One region of the Pseudarthrobacter sp. NBSH8 genome, then DNA from elsewhere that is predicted to be linked to it. Evidence: riboswitches for the same ligand, from Rfam matches in the RefSeq annotation. Region 1 holds a riboswitch; the other holds the start of a gene.
What was found. A riboswitch is a leader RNA that binds a small molecule or an ion and turns the genes downstream of it on or off. The one in region 1 is predicted to bind cyclic di-AMP.
Positions count from the first base shown of each region.

Region 2: it holds a riboswitch for cyclic di-AMP, as region 1 does, so the genes downstream of both, FYJ92_RS03035 (hypothetical protein) here and FYJ92_RS18600 (family 16 glycosylhydrolase) in region 1, are expected to answer to the same signal.

Region 1 is NZ_CP043178.1:4,004,234-4,011,681, forward strand. Features, by position in the region: gene FYJ92_RS18585 (LuxR family transcriptional regulator) at 1-131, shown strand, start outside; gene FYJ92_RS18590 (DegT/DnrJ/EryC1/StrS aminotransferase family protein) at 329-1,492, shown strand; gene FYJ92_RS18595 (NeuD/PglB/VioB family sugar acetyltransferase) at 1,489-2,124, shown strand; cyclic di-AMP (ydaO/yuaA leader) riboswitch at 2,277-2,426, shown strand; gene FYJ92_RS18600 (family 16 glycosylhydrolase) at 2,430-3,539, shown strand; gene FYJ92_RS18605 (glycosyltransferase) at 3,669-4,835, shown strand; gene FYJ92_RS18610 (lipopolysaccharide biosynthesis protein) at 4,832-6,283, shown strand; gene FYJ92_RS18615 (aminoglycoside phosphotransferase family protein) at 6,280-7,290, opposite strand; gene FYJ92_RS18620 (hypothetical protein) at 7,287-7,448, opposite strand, start outside.
Region 2 is NZ_CP043178.1:648,212-655,659, forward strand. Features, by position in the region: gene upp (uracil phosphoribosyltransferase) at 1-104, shown strand, start outside; gene FYJ92_RS03030 (HAD-IA family hydrolase) at 142-840, shown strand; gene FYJ92_RS03035 (hypothetical protein) at 881-1,591, opposite strand; cyclic di-AMP (ydaO/yuaA leader) riboswitch at 1,597-1,773, opposite strand; gene FYJ92_RS03040 (HAMP domain-containing sensor histidine kinase) at 1,850-3,313, opposite strand; gene FYJ92_RS03045 (response regulator transcription factor) at 3,407-4,147, opposite strand; gene FYJ92_RS03050 (winged helix-turn-helix domain-containing protein) at 4,771-5,637, shown strand; gene FYJ92_RS03055 (histidine phosphatase family protein) at 5,731-6,258, shown strand; gene FYJ92_RS03060 (LysR family transcriptional regulator) at 6,236-7,183, opposite strand; partial or broken gene FYJ92_RS03065 (EamA family transporter) at 7,256-7,448, shown strand, end outside.

The DNA.
Region 1 (7,448 bases):
GGACCGTAGAAGTGCGCCTCACCGCGATCTACCGGAAGCTCGGAGTGGAATCACGCGCGCAGCTGACGGCCCTCGCTGCCGGCATGGAAGCCACACAGGCCAAGGAACCACTAATCCTTTCCATCCTTTAGCCCTCCAACCGGGCACAAACGCCCTGCAGGTACCCGCAGTTCCCGCATTGTTCCGGGCCGATGCCCACACGGCAGCCGGCTTTCCGCACCGGAACGGCACCCGGCAGACTAATTTTGCAGTACGAACTGCGCACTCCCCGGGGCGAATGTGGGAAGGACTCGGACATGAGAACGGCCGCCGCGAAGGCCGGTGCCAGATGACGGCTGAAACCGTCCTGGCCCGCATCAACGTCATGGAACCCTGGCTCGGCGAGGACGAAGCCCGCGCCGTGGCGGAGGTCCTCGCCTCCGGCATGCTGACCCAGGGGCCGAAGGTCCAGGCATTCGAGACGAAGTTCAGCGCCGTCCAGGAGGTGCGCCACGCGGTGGCGACCTCCAGCAGCACCACCGCGCTGCACCTGGCCCTGGTGGTGGCCGGTATCGGCCCCGGGGACGACGTGGTTGTTCCATCGCTGGCCTTCATCGCCGCCGCGAATGCGGTGACATATGTCGGGGCCCGGCCCGTGTTCTGCGACGTGGATCCGGCCACCGGCACCGTGACCGCACCTGCGCTCCGGGCCGCACTGACCCTTGACACGCGGGCCGTGATCGTGGTGGACCAGGGTGGCATGCCGGTTGACTTGGACCCCGTCAGCGAGTTGTGCGATCGCCACGAAATCATCGTGATCGAAGACGCTGGCTCGGCTGTTGGCTCAGAATACAAGGGCAGGCCCGTGGGCACGGGGGCGGACATTGCCGTGTGGTCGTTCCACCGGGACAACCTGGTGACCACGGGCGAGGGTGGCATGCTGACAACCCACCGGGCAGACTGGGCGGCCCGGGCCAGGAGCCTGCGCGGCCACTCCCTGAGCGTGCCGTCGGCGGACCGTGGCAGGGCCCGCCCGACTGCGCCGGAGGTGTATGTCGAAGTCGGCTTCGACTACCAGATGACGGATCTGCAGGCCGCCATCGGCATCGTGCAGCTGGGGAGATTGGCCGGGATAGTGGCTCGCCGCCGGGAAATCGCCGCGAGGTATGAGGCAGGCCTCTCCGGCCTATCCGGACTCCGGTTTGTGGCCGATCCACCATACGGGACCACCAACTTCCAGTCATTCTGGCTCGAAGTCCTACCCAGTTTCGCGACGGACCGTGAAGGGCTCCTGGCCCGCCTGGCCGAGGGCGGCATATCAGCGCGCCGCGGCACCATGGCGGCGCACCGACAGCCTGCCTATCGCTGGCGCGGAACGGGCAACGCAGGGCTCCAGAACACGGAACGGCTGACCGACCGGACGCTGGTACTCCCTATTTTCCACAGTCTGGACAACGTGAGCCTGAACCGGGTCATGAACAGCGTCCGGGTCGCTGCCGGGATGCCCCGGTGAGCGAACTGGTTCTGGTCGCCGCCAGCGGGCTGGCCCGGGAAGTTCTGACCATGGTCCGTGCCAGCGGTCAGTACGACGTGGTCGGGCTGCTCGACGACAACAGGGAAATGGCCGGCGTCACTGTGGACGGCGCGCCGGTGCTGGGAACCATTGACGATGCCCCCAAGTTCACCCATGCGCTGGTGCTGGTGTGCCTGGCGTCCGGAAAGTCCCGGGAAGCCGTAGTGGAACGCTTGGCCGCCCTGGGCCTGCGCGATGCCCGCTACGCCACTGCGATCGATCCCACCGTGGAGTGCCCGGAGGGCTGCCGGATCGGCCGCGGCAGCATTCTCCTGAAGAACGTGTCCCTGACGGCCTCCGTCACGATCGGAACCCATGTTGTGGCAATGCCTTCCGTGACTTTTACGCACGACGACGACGTGGCTGACTTCGCGACGTTCGCCGCCGGCGTGTCGCTGGGCGGGGGAGTCCGGATTGGTCGGGCGGCCTACCTCGGGCTGAACTGCAGCGTCCGTGAACGGACTTCGGTGGGGGCCTACGCCACGGTTGGTATGGGTGCCGCCGTTCTGAGCAACGTGCCCGATGGCGAAACGTGGGTCGGCGTCCCGGCCCACCCCATCGAACAGCGCTAGCACACGGCAACTGCCGCCGGGCGCAAGGGGACGCACCGCAACTGAGAGTTCCGTTACCCGATTGTGATTAATCGAATCCTGTCGTGTACGGTCGATCAGGTGGGCCGACCTTCCAGGCCCAAAACCGGGCAGACGCCAAGCTCTGCCGCTGCCCGGAATCCACAACATACTTAGGCAGAGGCGGGGGACCCAGAGTGTCCGGGCACGGCATTAAGCCGACCCTAGGGGTGGAGCCGCTTTACGCGGCCGGATGGCCTCATCCGAACCCGACAGCTAACTCCGCAGGCGTTGAGAGGCAATCACTTATGTCTGCATCCAATGATCAGCCGCGCACTCACGCGCGCCCATATTCTGACGAAGCCGCGTCGCCCACCCAGCGACGGTCTGTGCTGAAGAAGTCCGCGGTCCGTGCCAAGTCCAAGCGCAACATGTCGCTGACCGCGGCCGCTCTTGCCGCCCTGCTGGGAGTCGTATCCCTCGGCCAGGTCTCCGACCAGGCACCGCAGAGTGCCGAATTGAACCGCGTCGCGGACACGTCCAAGCGTGACCAGGCTCCGGGACAGGTCACGCGCGACACCAACGCTGTTCCGGCACCGCTGCCGGCCACGGACCCCTCCCCCGATCCGACCACGGCGCCTGCGCCTGCGCCTGAAGAGCCTGCGGTTGCTCCCGCACCCGCCCCGGTAGCGACGACAACGGCTGCACCAGAACCGGCCCCTGCCCCTGCACTCCTTGCATCAACCGGGACAACCGGCGCCATGCCTGTAGGTGTCCCCGGCGCATGGACGATGGCTTTTGCCGACGAATTCAACGGCACGGCCCTGGACACGGCCAAATGGTCCAACTGCTGGTTCTCCCCCACCTGCGGCACCATGAACAAGGTCACCACCAGCCCCAGCAACGTTTCCGTCGGCGGCGGCAACCTTGTCCTCTCCCTCAATTCGTCCACCTCGGGTGCGCTGGTTTCAACCAACCCCAAGGGCGGGGCCACCACTGGCTACGAATTCACGACAGGTTACGTCGAGGCCCGGATCAAGTTTCCCGGCGACGGCACAAACCTCTACAACTGGCCCGCATTCTGGACCAATGGTCAGAAATGGCCTACCAACGGTGAGAACGACATCGCAGAGGTTTTGAGCGGAAAGATGACCGTCAATTACCACTCGACGACGGGAGCCCACAACCAGGGCACGGTTCCCGGCAACTGGGGCAACGACTTCCACACCTTCGGGCTGCACCGGACCGCCAACTCGGCTGACGTCTACTTCGACGGCGTGAAGGTGAAGTCCTACGCCACCGACGACGGCGGTGCACCGCAGTACATCATCCTCAACGTCGGCGCCTCAGGCAGCTCCCCAGCTGCCTATGGTGCCGCGTCACAGGTCCAGGTTGATTACGTGCGCGCCTGGAAGTAGTACCGCCATCATGTGAGCGGACGACGGCGGGGGGATCCTGCCGTCGTTCGCTTTCTTTAATTTTGTGTAAAGCCGCAGTTGTTGCCGCCATTCAGGCAGAACACCGCACCCGCAACGTAAACTCTTGCAATGAAGCTTCTGTACATCACAGAAAGCGTGCCCAACCGCGACCCCATGCTGGGGGACGGCAGTTCCATGATCCCATTCGAGGTCTTGCGGAACCTGCCCGCGGACATAGCTGTGACGCTCCTAACCTTCGCGGGGCCGGTGGATGTGCCGGCCGAAATTCGCACTCGCTGCAACACCGTTCACGTGATGCCCACCCGTCGACGCGGCTGGGCCGCCATACTGTCACTCGGCGGCCTCACTGGCTTCGGAAAGCACCAACGCTCAACCGCCAAAGCGCACACCACCGCGGCTAAACTTTCAGCTGCCCACGAAGCCACCCTGATCCACGGTCCGCATGCCCTGTTTCTCGCCCACTCCGTAACCGGGCCCCTGGTCCTGCAGACGGTGGATCCATGGTCCATCCGTGCCGCGATGGAGACATCCGTTGCCCACGCGCTGTGGCCCGCATACCGCTTCAGGGAATTCCTTGCCGTGCGGTCCGAGCGGAGGCTGCCGCCGCGTGCGCGGCTCCTCACCGTGGGAGCCCAGGATGCCGTCTCATGGTCCGAGCATCTCGCGCGGCCCGCCAGGAGTATCCCCAACGGCGCCGAACGGTCGACGCGTCGGGCCTCCACAGCAGGCAGTCCCGTGGCCTGTTTTGTCGGCAGTCTGAACTACGGCCCCAATGTCGACAGCGTGGGCGTTCTGATCAACAAAATTGCCCCGCTGGTGTGGCAACAGGTTCCGGATGCCAGGTTTGTACTCGCCGGGCGACGACCCGCACCCTCCGTCCGCGCACTGGCTGGCCCGAGGGTGGATGTCCTGGCCAACGTGCCGTCGGTTCTGGAGGTCTTCCACTCCGCCGACGTCGCCGTCTTTCCCGATGAGCACGGGGTAGGCATCCGGAACTCTGTCCGGGAAGCCCTGGCCGCTGGCCTTCCCGTCGTTGCGACGCCCGTGGCCGCCCGCGAGCAAGCTGCCCACCCTTTGCTCACCGTTGCACCTGACCCGCAGGAGTTCGCCGATCACATCGTGCGGCGGTTGACGACGCGCGGATGGCACCGCCCGGGAGCGGACGAAGCCTCCCTCCGAACGTGGCGGACGGTGGCCCAGGAATATGCGGATGAGATCGGCAAGGCAATCAAGTCCGATTCCGCCGGCATCCTGCACGGAAGGTCCCCGGCATGAGCCTCGCTCCCGGTGATCTGACCCGCGCAGGCGTCCGCGGAGCAGTGTGGCAGGGGCTGGCATTCATCTCCGGCAGGGTAATCGTCCTGATCACCACCATCATTCTGGCGCGACTCCTGTCCCCCGAGGAGTACGGCCTGGTGGCGCTGGCCCTGGTCCTTATGGCGTATGCCGAGACCATTGCCGACGCCGGTGTGGCCCAGGCGCTCGTCTATCTGCCACGAACCGGAGTCATGGCACGGTCCGCCCTGCTGATTTCCGTGCTGCTCGGTGGTGCGCTCGCCACCGCCATCGTCCTGGCCGGGCCGTGGATTGCCAGCCTCTTCAATCTGCCAGGTGTGGGGCCACTGGTCCAAGTACTGGGGATCTCTGTGTTGGCCACGTCCTTCGGCGCGGTCCCGGAAGCCCTGCTGCGACGGGATCTGAAGTTCAAGCCCCTGACCCTGGCACCCGTGGTCCGGGCTGCCACCATGGGAACCGTGACCCTGGTCCTGGCCTTTGCGGGCAACGGCGCGTGGTCACTGGCCGTGGGTACGGCGGCCGGGTCCGTTGCTTATGCCGTCACTTGCTGGTTTCTGGTCCGCAAAAACGCCCCTTGGCAGATCTGGCGCGTGGGCAGAGATGCTCTCCGGGCCAACATCGCCTATGGGGCGCCTGTAGCGGGAAGCAGTCTGCTTGCCCGCCTGATTTTCGACGTCGACTACCTCATCATTGGTCTGCTGCTGGGCGCGCAGGCTTTGGGCTACTACACACTGGCCTTCCGGCTTCCCGAAGCCCTGATCCTCAACGTCTTCTTTGTCCTCTCGACGGTCCTGTTCCCGCTTTATGCCCAAGTACGCGGCGATCCAGACCGGCTTCGCGGCGGATACCTGAAAAGTGTCCAGATCCAGACCCTGTATGGGGTGACCGCCGGCGTGGGCTTGGCGGTTCTGGCCCCGGTTCTGGTGCCTCTGCTTTTCGGACAGAAATGGACCGAGGCGGTGCTGCCGCTGGTTTTCCTGGCCCTGTACGCAGCAGTGCGGTCCCTCGGCGCGGGTGCCAACGACGTCTACAAGGCGCTTGGACGCCCTGGCCTCTCCATCGGAATTTCCGTGGCCCGGCTGGTGATCCTCGTGCCGGTCCTGTTCGTCGCCGCCCAATGGGGCATCGTCGGCGTCGCCTGTGCGCAGTTGGCAGTGGCGTTTGTTTTCGCCTGCGGCATGCAGGCTGTCGCGGCCCGGGTGATCAAGATCCGGGCGAGCCGCCTGGCCGGCGCCGTCGTCCCGGGCGTGGTCTGCGGGGCCGCTGTTGGGGTGGCCGGGTTGGGCACACTGGGACTTCCGTTCCTCGGTCCCATAATGACCACCGCCGTCGTGGTGGTCATGGCCATCGGGCTGGTGTACGCCATTCTGCGGCTGGGATTCCCGGCCTTGCTCAGGGAACTGCTGAAGCTTGCGCGCCGGGCCTAGCGCTCCTGCAGCACGCCTGTCACAACGTGCCGCCATAGCCAGAAATCCCGATCGGAGGCCACTGCCAGGCGGACCTGGTCTGTTCCGGGCCCAGGGCCCGTCTGGCGGTCCAGTCGGTAGGCAAGCGTGGCCGCCGACCGGGCCCAGGTGGCAATAACCAACATTGGAAGCACTCCGGCGTCCACCCCCCGACGCCTCAGATGGGCGGCGAGCGGTGCCAATGCCCACCCGCCCGCGCCGAACGCCTTCTCAAAGGCCGCTATCTGCGCGCCCCGATGGAATGCGTGTTCAGTTGATTCGCTGAGGTACTGAAGGTAGAAAACCAGGTCATGGCCCGGAACACCATCGGTGCGGGCCCGCTCCCAGTCCACCACCTGCAAAGTTCCGTTGTCCCGAAGGAAGAGGTTGGGATGGCTTAAGTCACCGTGCTCCACGATGGCGGGCAACGGCACATCGTGCAGCGGCGCCAGAAGCTCGTGAGTGCGTTTGACCAGCTCCTTGGTTTCCGGCTCGTCCGCAACCAGCCGGCAGAGCGCCTGCAGCGGCTCGCCAATGGTCCGGTCGTACCATCCGTCATTCTGGGCTGCTGCCTGCGTGCACGGCAGCGCGTCTACAAAGTCCGTCCCCGCGCTGACGGCGCCCGATAGGTCCGCGACCACAAGCCGGGGATCAAGGGGGGCTCCAGTCACAGCGGTTTCCACGAGCACTGTGTGGGCGCCGACGTCACAGACAGTCACCACATGCGGGACACCGGTGGCAGGTCCGGCGCCGAGCTGCCTCAGAACCTTGGCTTCGTGCCGCACGCTGTCGTTCTCGCCCGGCTGCCGCGGCACCTTCACCACAAGGCTGGGCTCCCTCGCTCCTGCCGCGAAAATCAGTGCCACCACGTGCCGGGACGTGATGAATCTGGGTGTCAGGAGGACGGTCTCCCACTGCCTGCCAATGCCGTATTTTTCGAGCTGAAGCTCCTCATAGCGCTCTGCCAGGAACCGGTCAACGAATGTCATTGCGGCTCCTCCGCCGAGGGGCGGCGGCCCGTGACAGTTCCTTCCGGAATAGCCAGGTCAAAGAGATGGAGCATGAGTGCCAGCCGTGCGGCGAGGGCTTTGGCGGCGCCGAAACGGACATCCTTGTGGAGTGAAAGGGTGTTCCTGATAGCGGCAGC
Region 2 (7,448 bases), 700 kb from region 1:
CGTCCATCGACGAACGGCTCGACGAGAAGTCCTACATTGTTCCGGGGCTCGGCGACGCCGGCGACCGCCTGTACGGCATTGCCGGCTTACATCCCGGGCCGTGACGCCTAAGCCCGTGGCGTGTAAGGCAAAATAGGCAGCATGAACATCCCCACACCTGCCGCCACACGAACACCTGCCGCCACGCGAACGCTGACCTGTCGTGCCGTCCTTTTCGATATGGACGGCACGCTGGTGGACTCCACGGCAGTGGTAGAAGAGGTATGGGGAGAATTCGCAGCCCGGTACGGTCTGGACATCGCCGAAATCCTGCGCACTTCGCACGGCATCCAGGCCGCGGATACGATGCGCCGGTTCGCACCGGCCGGAGCCGACGTTGTGGCGCTCACTGCCGAACTCGGCGCCATGGAAAGGGTGCGGACTTCCGGTATCGTCGCGTTGCCTGGGGCTGCCGAGTTGCTTCGAAGCCTCCCGGCCGAGGCCGTGGCACTGGTGACCTCAGCGGACAGGACCCTTGCAGACATCCGCATGGACGCCGCGGGACTCGCCATGCCAGCCACGGTCGTGACGGCGGAACTGGTCACACGGGGCAAGCCGCACCCGGAAGGGTATGTGAAGGCAGCCGGGCTGCTGGGCGTGCAGCCGGCGGATGCCCTTGTGTTCGAGGATGCACCCGCCGGAATCGCGGCCGGTGTTGCTGCGGGGATCCGGACTGTGGCCGTGGGCCCCAACACGGGCGAATTGCCGGCAGGAGTGCTCCACATCCCGGACTACCGTGCAGTGACAGTCTCCGTGGAACCGGACGCTGCGGGCCGGCAGATCATTTCTTTCCGGCTTTGACGCCTGCCTTTAACGCCGGCCCGGGGGGACTCGAGTCGGCCTAGTACCAGTTGTGCGACAGGTGGAAATTCAGGGCGCCGCACGGTGACTGGTAGCGCTCCTGGATGTAGTTCAGGCCCCAGTTGATCTGCGTGCGGTAGTTGGTGAGGTAGTCCCCGCCGGCGCTCGCCATCTTCTCAGCGGGCAACGACTGGACGATGCCGTATGCGCCGCTGCTGGCGTTGGTGGCCGTGGTGGTCCAGTCGGATTCCTTGGTCCACAGCGTCTGCAGGCACTGCATCTGGTCAGCGGACCAGCCGTAGGTCGCCAGTTGTCCGGCGGCGTAGGCTTGGGCTCCTGCGGGGTCGTTGACGGCCACAACAGGTGCCGGGACAGGCTCGGGAGCCGGTGCCGGGGCGGGTGCGGGTTCGGCAGCCTGGGGCGCTACGTTGATCTCGGCCGGTGCAGCTTCCGGCTCGGCCGGGGTCTGGATCTGGGCTGCTTCGAAGCTCAGCGTCGACTGGGCGCTGGCTTCTTCGGCGGACTGGTCCGCGCTGGCTGCAAGCGACGCGGATTCGGAAGCGTGTGCTGCGGCGCTGACGCCGACCAGGAGGGCGCAGGCCGTCGCAAACACGGCGACGCGCTGGCCCACGGAGGGAATCCGGGCCGCCTTGGACAGTGGGGACATAGCTGCACCGACGCGGGTCTGCTTGCGGTGGCTGCCGGACTTTGGGTCGCCCTGCGGGCGTGTTTCTACCTTGAATTCAGACATGATGGATCGCCTCTCACACCTGCGGAGTTAGCTGTCGGGTTCGGATGAGGGCATCCGGCCACACGGCACAATCACGTGTTGACTTAACCCCAAAGGGCTCTTGGTGCCCGGGACGGTGGGTCCCCCGCCTCTGCCTCTGAAAACGGAATCCGGGAAGCGGCAGAGCTTGGCGTCATCCGGATATGCGGCCCAATCGGGATCCGCACCTTTTCTACGGTACAGGAGCTGGACGCTTAAGTCTCATTTTGGTAACAGGAGTCACGACGATGGCGTGTCGCCTTGCGGCATTCGGGATTCGGCTGCGCGGGCCGCGGCACCGGCAGGAAAGTGTAGGGCGAACTCTGTCCGCCCGGCCCGCGATGTCACTGCCACGCTCCCGCCGTGGGCCTCCATGATGGACTGGACAATGGACAGGCCCAGGCCGCTGGTGCCCTCCGACGCCCCGGCGCCCGAGGCCGGTGCCGTGGCCTTGCGGGCCGCGTCTGCGCGGGCAAACCGGGAGAAAACGTGGTCCACGAACTCCGCAGGGATGCCGCCGCCGTCGTCCGTTACCGTCACCACCGCGGCGCCATCGTCAGACTTCGTGACAGCGGTGACCACTGTGGTTCCGGGTGGCGTGTGCTTGCGCGCATTGGAGAGCAGGTTGACCAGCACCTGACGCAGTTGGGAAGCATCACCGGTGACGGCGAGCGGTTCGTCAGGCAGTTCAAGGCGCCAGCGGTGGTCCGGAGCTATGACTTTCTCGTCACTGACGGTTTCGATCACGAGTTGAGTGAGATCAACTTCGCTGAGCTTAAGGGGCTGTCCCTCATCGAGACGGGCCAGCAGGAGCAGGTCCTCCACCAGGGTGGTCATGCGCTCGGACTGGCTCTGGACACGGGCCAGGGACTTCCGACCGTCCGGTGTGAAGTCCTCGGTCATCCGCATCAGCTCCGTGTATCCGCGGATGGCGGTAAGCGGCGTGCGCAGTTCGTGGGACGCGTCTGCAACGAACTGCCGCACTTTGGTCTCGCTCCGCTGCCGCGCCTCGAGGGCACTGGCCACGTTGTCCAGCATCAGGTTGAGGGCGTGCCCTACGCTGCCCACTTCGGTTCCGGGGTTGGAGTTCGACGCCGGGACGCGCACCGCGAGTGCCACCTCGCCCGCGTCCAGCGGGAGCCGGGCCACCCGGGTTGCCACCTCGGAAAGCTGCTCCAACGGCTTCATGGTGCGCCGGATGAGCACGGTTCCTGCCAGCCCGATCAGCGCCAGGCCGCCAAGGGAAACGAACACAAAAGTCCAGACCAGCGACGCCAGCGTGCTCTCCTTGGCAGCGAGCGGAAGTCCCGTGACCAGGACATCGCCGTAGCCGGTTTCCACGGCCACAATCCGGTAATCCCCGTGGGACAGCGAACGGTCCACAGGAAAGCCGTTCCGGGTCAGCGCCATTAGGGTTTGCTTGTCTTCCGCGTCGAGCGCCAGGCGTGTTGTGTCCGAGTTCAGGAAGCCGCCGCTGGGGATCTGGCTGTCCAGAATCCGTGCATTCAGCGTTCCCACGCTCTGCCCGCGGGCGTCGAGCGGGTCTGTCCGGCCGTTGAATCCGCCCAGGCCCGGACGGCCAGGACCGTTCGAAAGTTTGGCTGCCTGGCTCAGTTGTTCATCCAGCTGGCCGGTCAGAAAGGAGTCCATGGAAGCGTAACTGAACAGGCCCACGGCGCCGCAGATGGCAACCAGCAGCGCCATGGCCAAGAGGATCAGTCGCGTGCGCAGATGCCACGTGTCAGGTTTCAGCCAGCTCCGGGCCGGTGTTGGGGTTGCTCGCGGTGAGGACACGGCCTAGTCCGCCGGCTTGATGACGTATCCGGCGCCGCGCACAGTGTGGATCATGGGCGGATGTACGGCATCCACTTTCTTTCGCAGATATGAGATGTAGAGTTCCACGATGTTGGCCTGGCCGCCGAAGTCGTAGTTCCAGACGCGGTCAAGGATCTGGGCCTTGCTGATGACGCGTTTGGGGTTCTCCATGAGATACCGGAGCAGTTCGAACTGGGTGGCCGTGAGCTGGAGGTCATCGCCCGCACGGGTCACTTCGCGGGTGTCGATGTTGAGGACAAGATCGCCCACCACAAGTTCGGCTGTGTCCATCGCGGCAACGCCGGACCGTTGGACCAGGCGGTGCAGCCGCAGCAGGACCTCCTCCATGCTGAACGGCTTGGTCACGTAGTCGTCCCCGCCGGCCGCGAGGCCCAGGATCCTGTCCTGGACGGCGTCCTTGGCGGTCAGGAAAAGGGCAGGCACCTCTGGGGCGAAGGCGCGGATCCTGCCCAGCAGCTCAACGCCGTCGAAGCCCGGCAGCATCACGTCCAGCACCAGGACGTCCGGGCGGAACTCCTTGGCGAGCTTCACGGCCTCGGGGCCATCGGCGGCAACGGCAACAGACCAGCCGGCCATGCGCAGCCCCATGCTCATCAGTTCGGAGAGGCTGGGTTCGTCGTCAACCACCAGGGCACGGATGGGGGAGCCGTCCGGGTGGGTCAGCTGCGGGAGGTTGTTGGTCATGGAGTGCGAAGTGGCCATGGGACAACTCTCCGATCATTCGGTTAGCCCGCGCTATGGGGTTCCTGTGCGCACGCTGTGAATCCCAGCGTAGCGAGCTGAGTGATCAGGGATGGGTGCAGATAATGGGCGGGCCGGAGCCGTTTCCGCTGGACAGGCGGCAAAAGGCAGCAAGCAATTTCAGCAAGCCATGCCGCAGTGAATTTCAAGGGCTTAAAACCGCGAGTGGACGAAGATTGTTCGCCACGAGGGGCTATTTGCGCACCCTTGACGGACAACAACCGCCATTTTGTCGTCATATCAGAATGGTGATCCATGACACAAATCCGTATTCTGTCTCACTATGCGGAACAAAGCACCCATTGTTACTTGCAAGTTCTCATTGTTACGTTGCACACTTTGAGTTGTGAACAAGAACTCAACAGCACCTGCAGCCGCAGAATATTGGCCCAGCACATCCGCTGCTGCCGATATGCGCTGTTGTCGAATGCACGCCTGACCTTCAGACCCCACGAAGTTCCTAGGCATTCGCCCCCAAGCCCAGCGCCCCCAAGCCCAGCGTAGGGCGCCCTCCCCAGATCTCATTGCGGGGAAATTCAGCATTCGAGCCGCGATGACGGCCATTCACATTGAGGTAAGCATTCATGTCAGTTGCATCCGGATACGTCCATATCTCCGTCCGTAACGCAGGCAAGGCGGGCCAGGCCTCCGGCCTCCGCCAAGGCTTCGGCGCCCGGCCGGCGTTCGTCCCGGCAACCCCCGGCGCCAGCTTTCCTGCCCCCGGCTACGCACCGCAAGGCTACAATCCGAATTCCTACGGCCAGCTCCGCGCTGTCCAGCCTGCCGATGCCCCGCCGCTGACCGCGCCCACCCCGGTTATCGCTGGTCCAAACGCCGTGCGGCCCGTCGCCAACGACACCGTTGCCCGTGGATTTGTCCTCTACATGGGCATCGATGAGGAAACCGCAGCGGCTGCTGGAACCTCCATTGCCAAGCTTGCCCAGGAAATCCGCACTTACGCACAGTCACTCGTGACCGGCGCCGAAAGCTACGCGGCCGTTGCCGTGGCCCCGGCCGGCACCCCAGGTTCCGCGCTCGACGTCGTCCGGTCCACCTTTGGTGACCCCACCGTGAATGCACAGAAGCGCACCGAGACTGCCCGGCTTCAGCAGCCCCAGGACCCGCGTCCGTCCGGCGTCCTGATCGACCTTGCCCGCCGAGAAGTCCACCTTGACGGCGAGTCCCTGAATCTGACCTTCAAGGAATTCGAACTCCTGAACTACCTGGTGGAAAACGGCACCCGCACGGTTGGCCGCGATGAGCTGCTCGAGGGCCTGTGGCGCAACGCCGAGGAAGTCCCCAACGAGCGCACCATCGACGTCCACATCCGCCGGCTCCGCTCCAAGCTGGGCCGCCTCGCCAACACCGTCCGCACAGTCCGCGGCCAGGGCTACCGCTTCTACGAGCACCCCGAAGTGATTGTCTGGGCCGCTCCGGAATACTCGATCTAGTCCTTACTTCAGTACCGCGCTAAGGCGGCACGACCCCTCTGTGCCTGTTGTTCGAGGGCGGCGCCGTGGGTCCTGCGGGTCTAGGCTTGGGGGATGAGCGACCACCACATCAAACGCCTGGTGATCATGCGGCATGCCAAGGCCGACTGGCCCGGCGGCGTGGCGGATCATGAGCGGCCGCTGGAGGAGCGGGGCCACCGCGAGGCGCCCCTGGCCGGCAAGTGGCTGGTCAAGCACGGTATCCTCCCGGACTTCATCCTGTGTTCCAGCGCGCTTCGCACCCGCCAGACCTGCACCTGGGTGTGCTCCGAGCTGGGGGATAAGGCCCCGACGCCGAAACTTGAGGACGGCCTCTACGCCGCCTCTGCGCTGCGGATGCTCGCCGTGGTCAACCATGTGCCTGACACCGTGACCACGCTGATGCTCATCTCGCATATGCCTGGCGTCCAGGACCTCGCCATGCACCTGGCCGCACGCGACTCAAACCACGACGCCTACATGGACGCCGCCACACGCTACCCCACCAGCGCCCTCACGGTGCTGGAAACGGAAAAGTCCTGGGCCGAACTGGACGGGCAGGACGCCCGGCTGACCAAGTTCAAGGTCCCGCGAGGCCACTGATCGCAGGGGCCCCGGCAACAACACCGCTCGTCGCGGCGACCTCGCGCAGCAGTCCGGCGACGTGCTGGATGCCCGGGCTGGCCGCCATGGTCCGGCGGTACACGATGCCCACCTGCCTGACCTGCATGGGGTTGACCAGGGGCAGGCCGACGACGTCCGCAGGCAGCGCGGGCCGGCCGAGGCGGGGGACCAGCGCAACCACGGCCCCCTGCTCCACCAGGGCGATGTGGGTTGCAAAGTCAGGATCGTAGACCCGGATGTCCGGTACCCGGCCCCGATCAGCGAAGATCCGCAGCAGGGCCTCGTTGCAGATGGCGCCGTGCGGTGTGCTGATCCACCGTTCGTCCACGAGGTCGGCCGGTTCCACCTGGCTGCGTCCGGCCAGCGCATGGTCGCGATGCACCAGGACGTCCGCAACGTCCTCGCACAGCCAGTCGAGCGCCATGTGCTCCGGTATCACCAGCGGGACAGAGTTCCAGTTGTGGACCACACCCAGGTCCGCCTCCCCGTTGGCCACCCGCGCTACCGCTTCCCGCGGGTCCTCCGCCAGCACGCTGATGTCCAGGTCTGCTCCGGATGAAGCCAGCCGTCCCAGCAACGGCCCCACCAGGCCCCGGCAGGCGGTAGAGAAGGAAACAACCTTGAGGTGCCCTGTGGGTTTGGTCGGATCCGCCAAGAGGGTGGATTCCAGTTCCTCGAGCTCCGACAGGATGCGCCGGCCGTAGGCTGCCAGGGTGAGCCCGCGCTCGGTCAGCAGCACGCCGCGGCCGCGGCGCTCCAGGACGGGGAACCCTGTCTGCTTCTCCAGCTTCTTGATCTGCTGGGAGACGGCCGAAGGACTGAAGCCCATCACCTCCGACGCCGCTATGACCGAACCGTGGTGTTCAATCGCAGCCAATGCCCGGAGTGAACCGATTTCAATCATGAAGCAAACGTACATGGTTTGACGCAAAATTCAACGCTGGTGCTTCATCGGCTCTTCTGCGAGAGTGGGACCGTGAACCTCCGCCACTCCCTCCTTGCCGCCCTGGTCGCCGTCCTTTGGGGCCTGAACTTCGTGGCCATCGACTTAGGGCTTCATGCGAACGGAGGTGAGGTTCCCCCGCTGCTGTTTGTGGCCTTGCGGTTCCTCCTCGTGGTCTTCCCCTGGATTTTCTTCATCAGGAAGCCGGACGTCAGCTGGAAGGCGA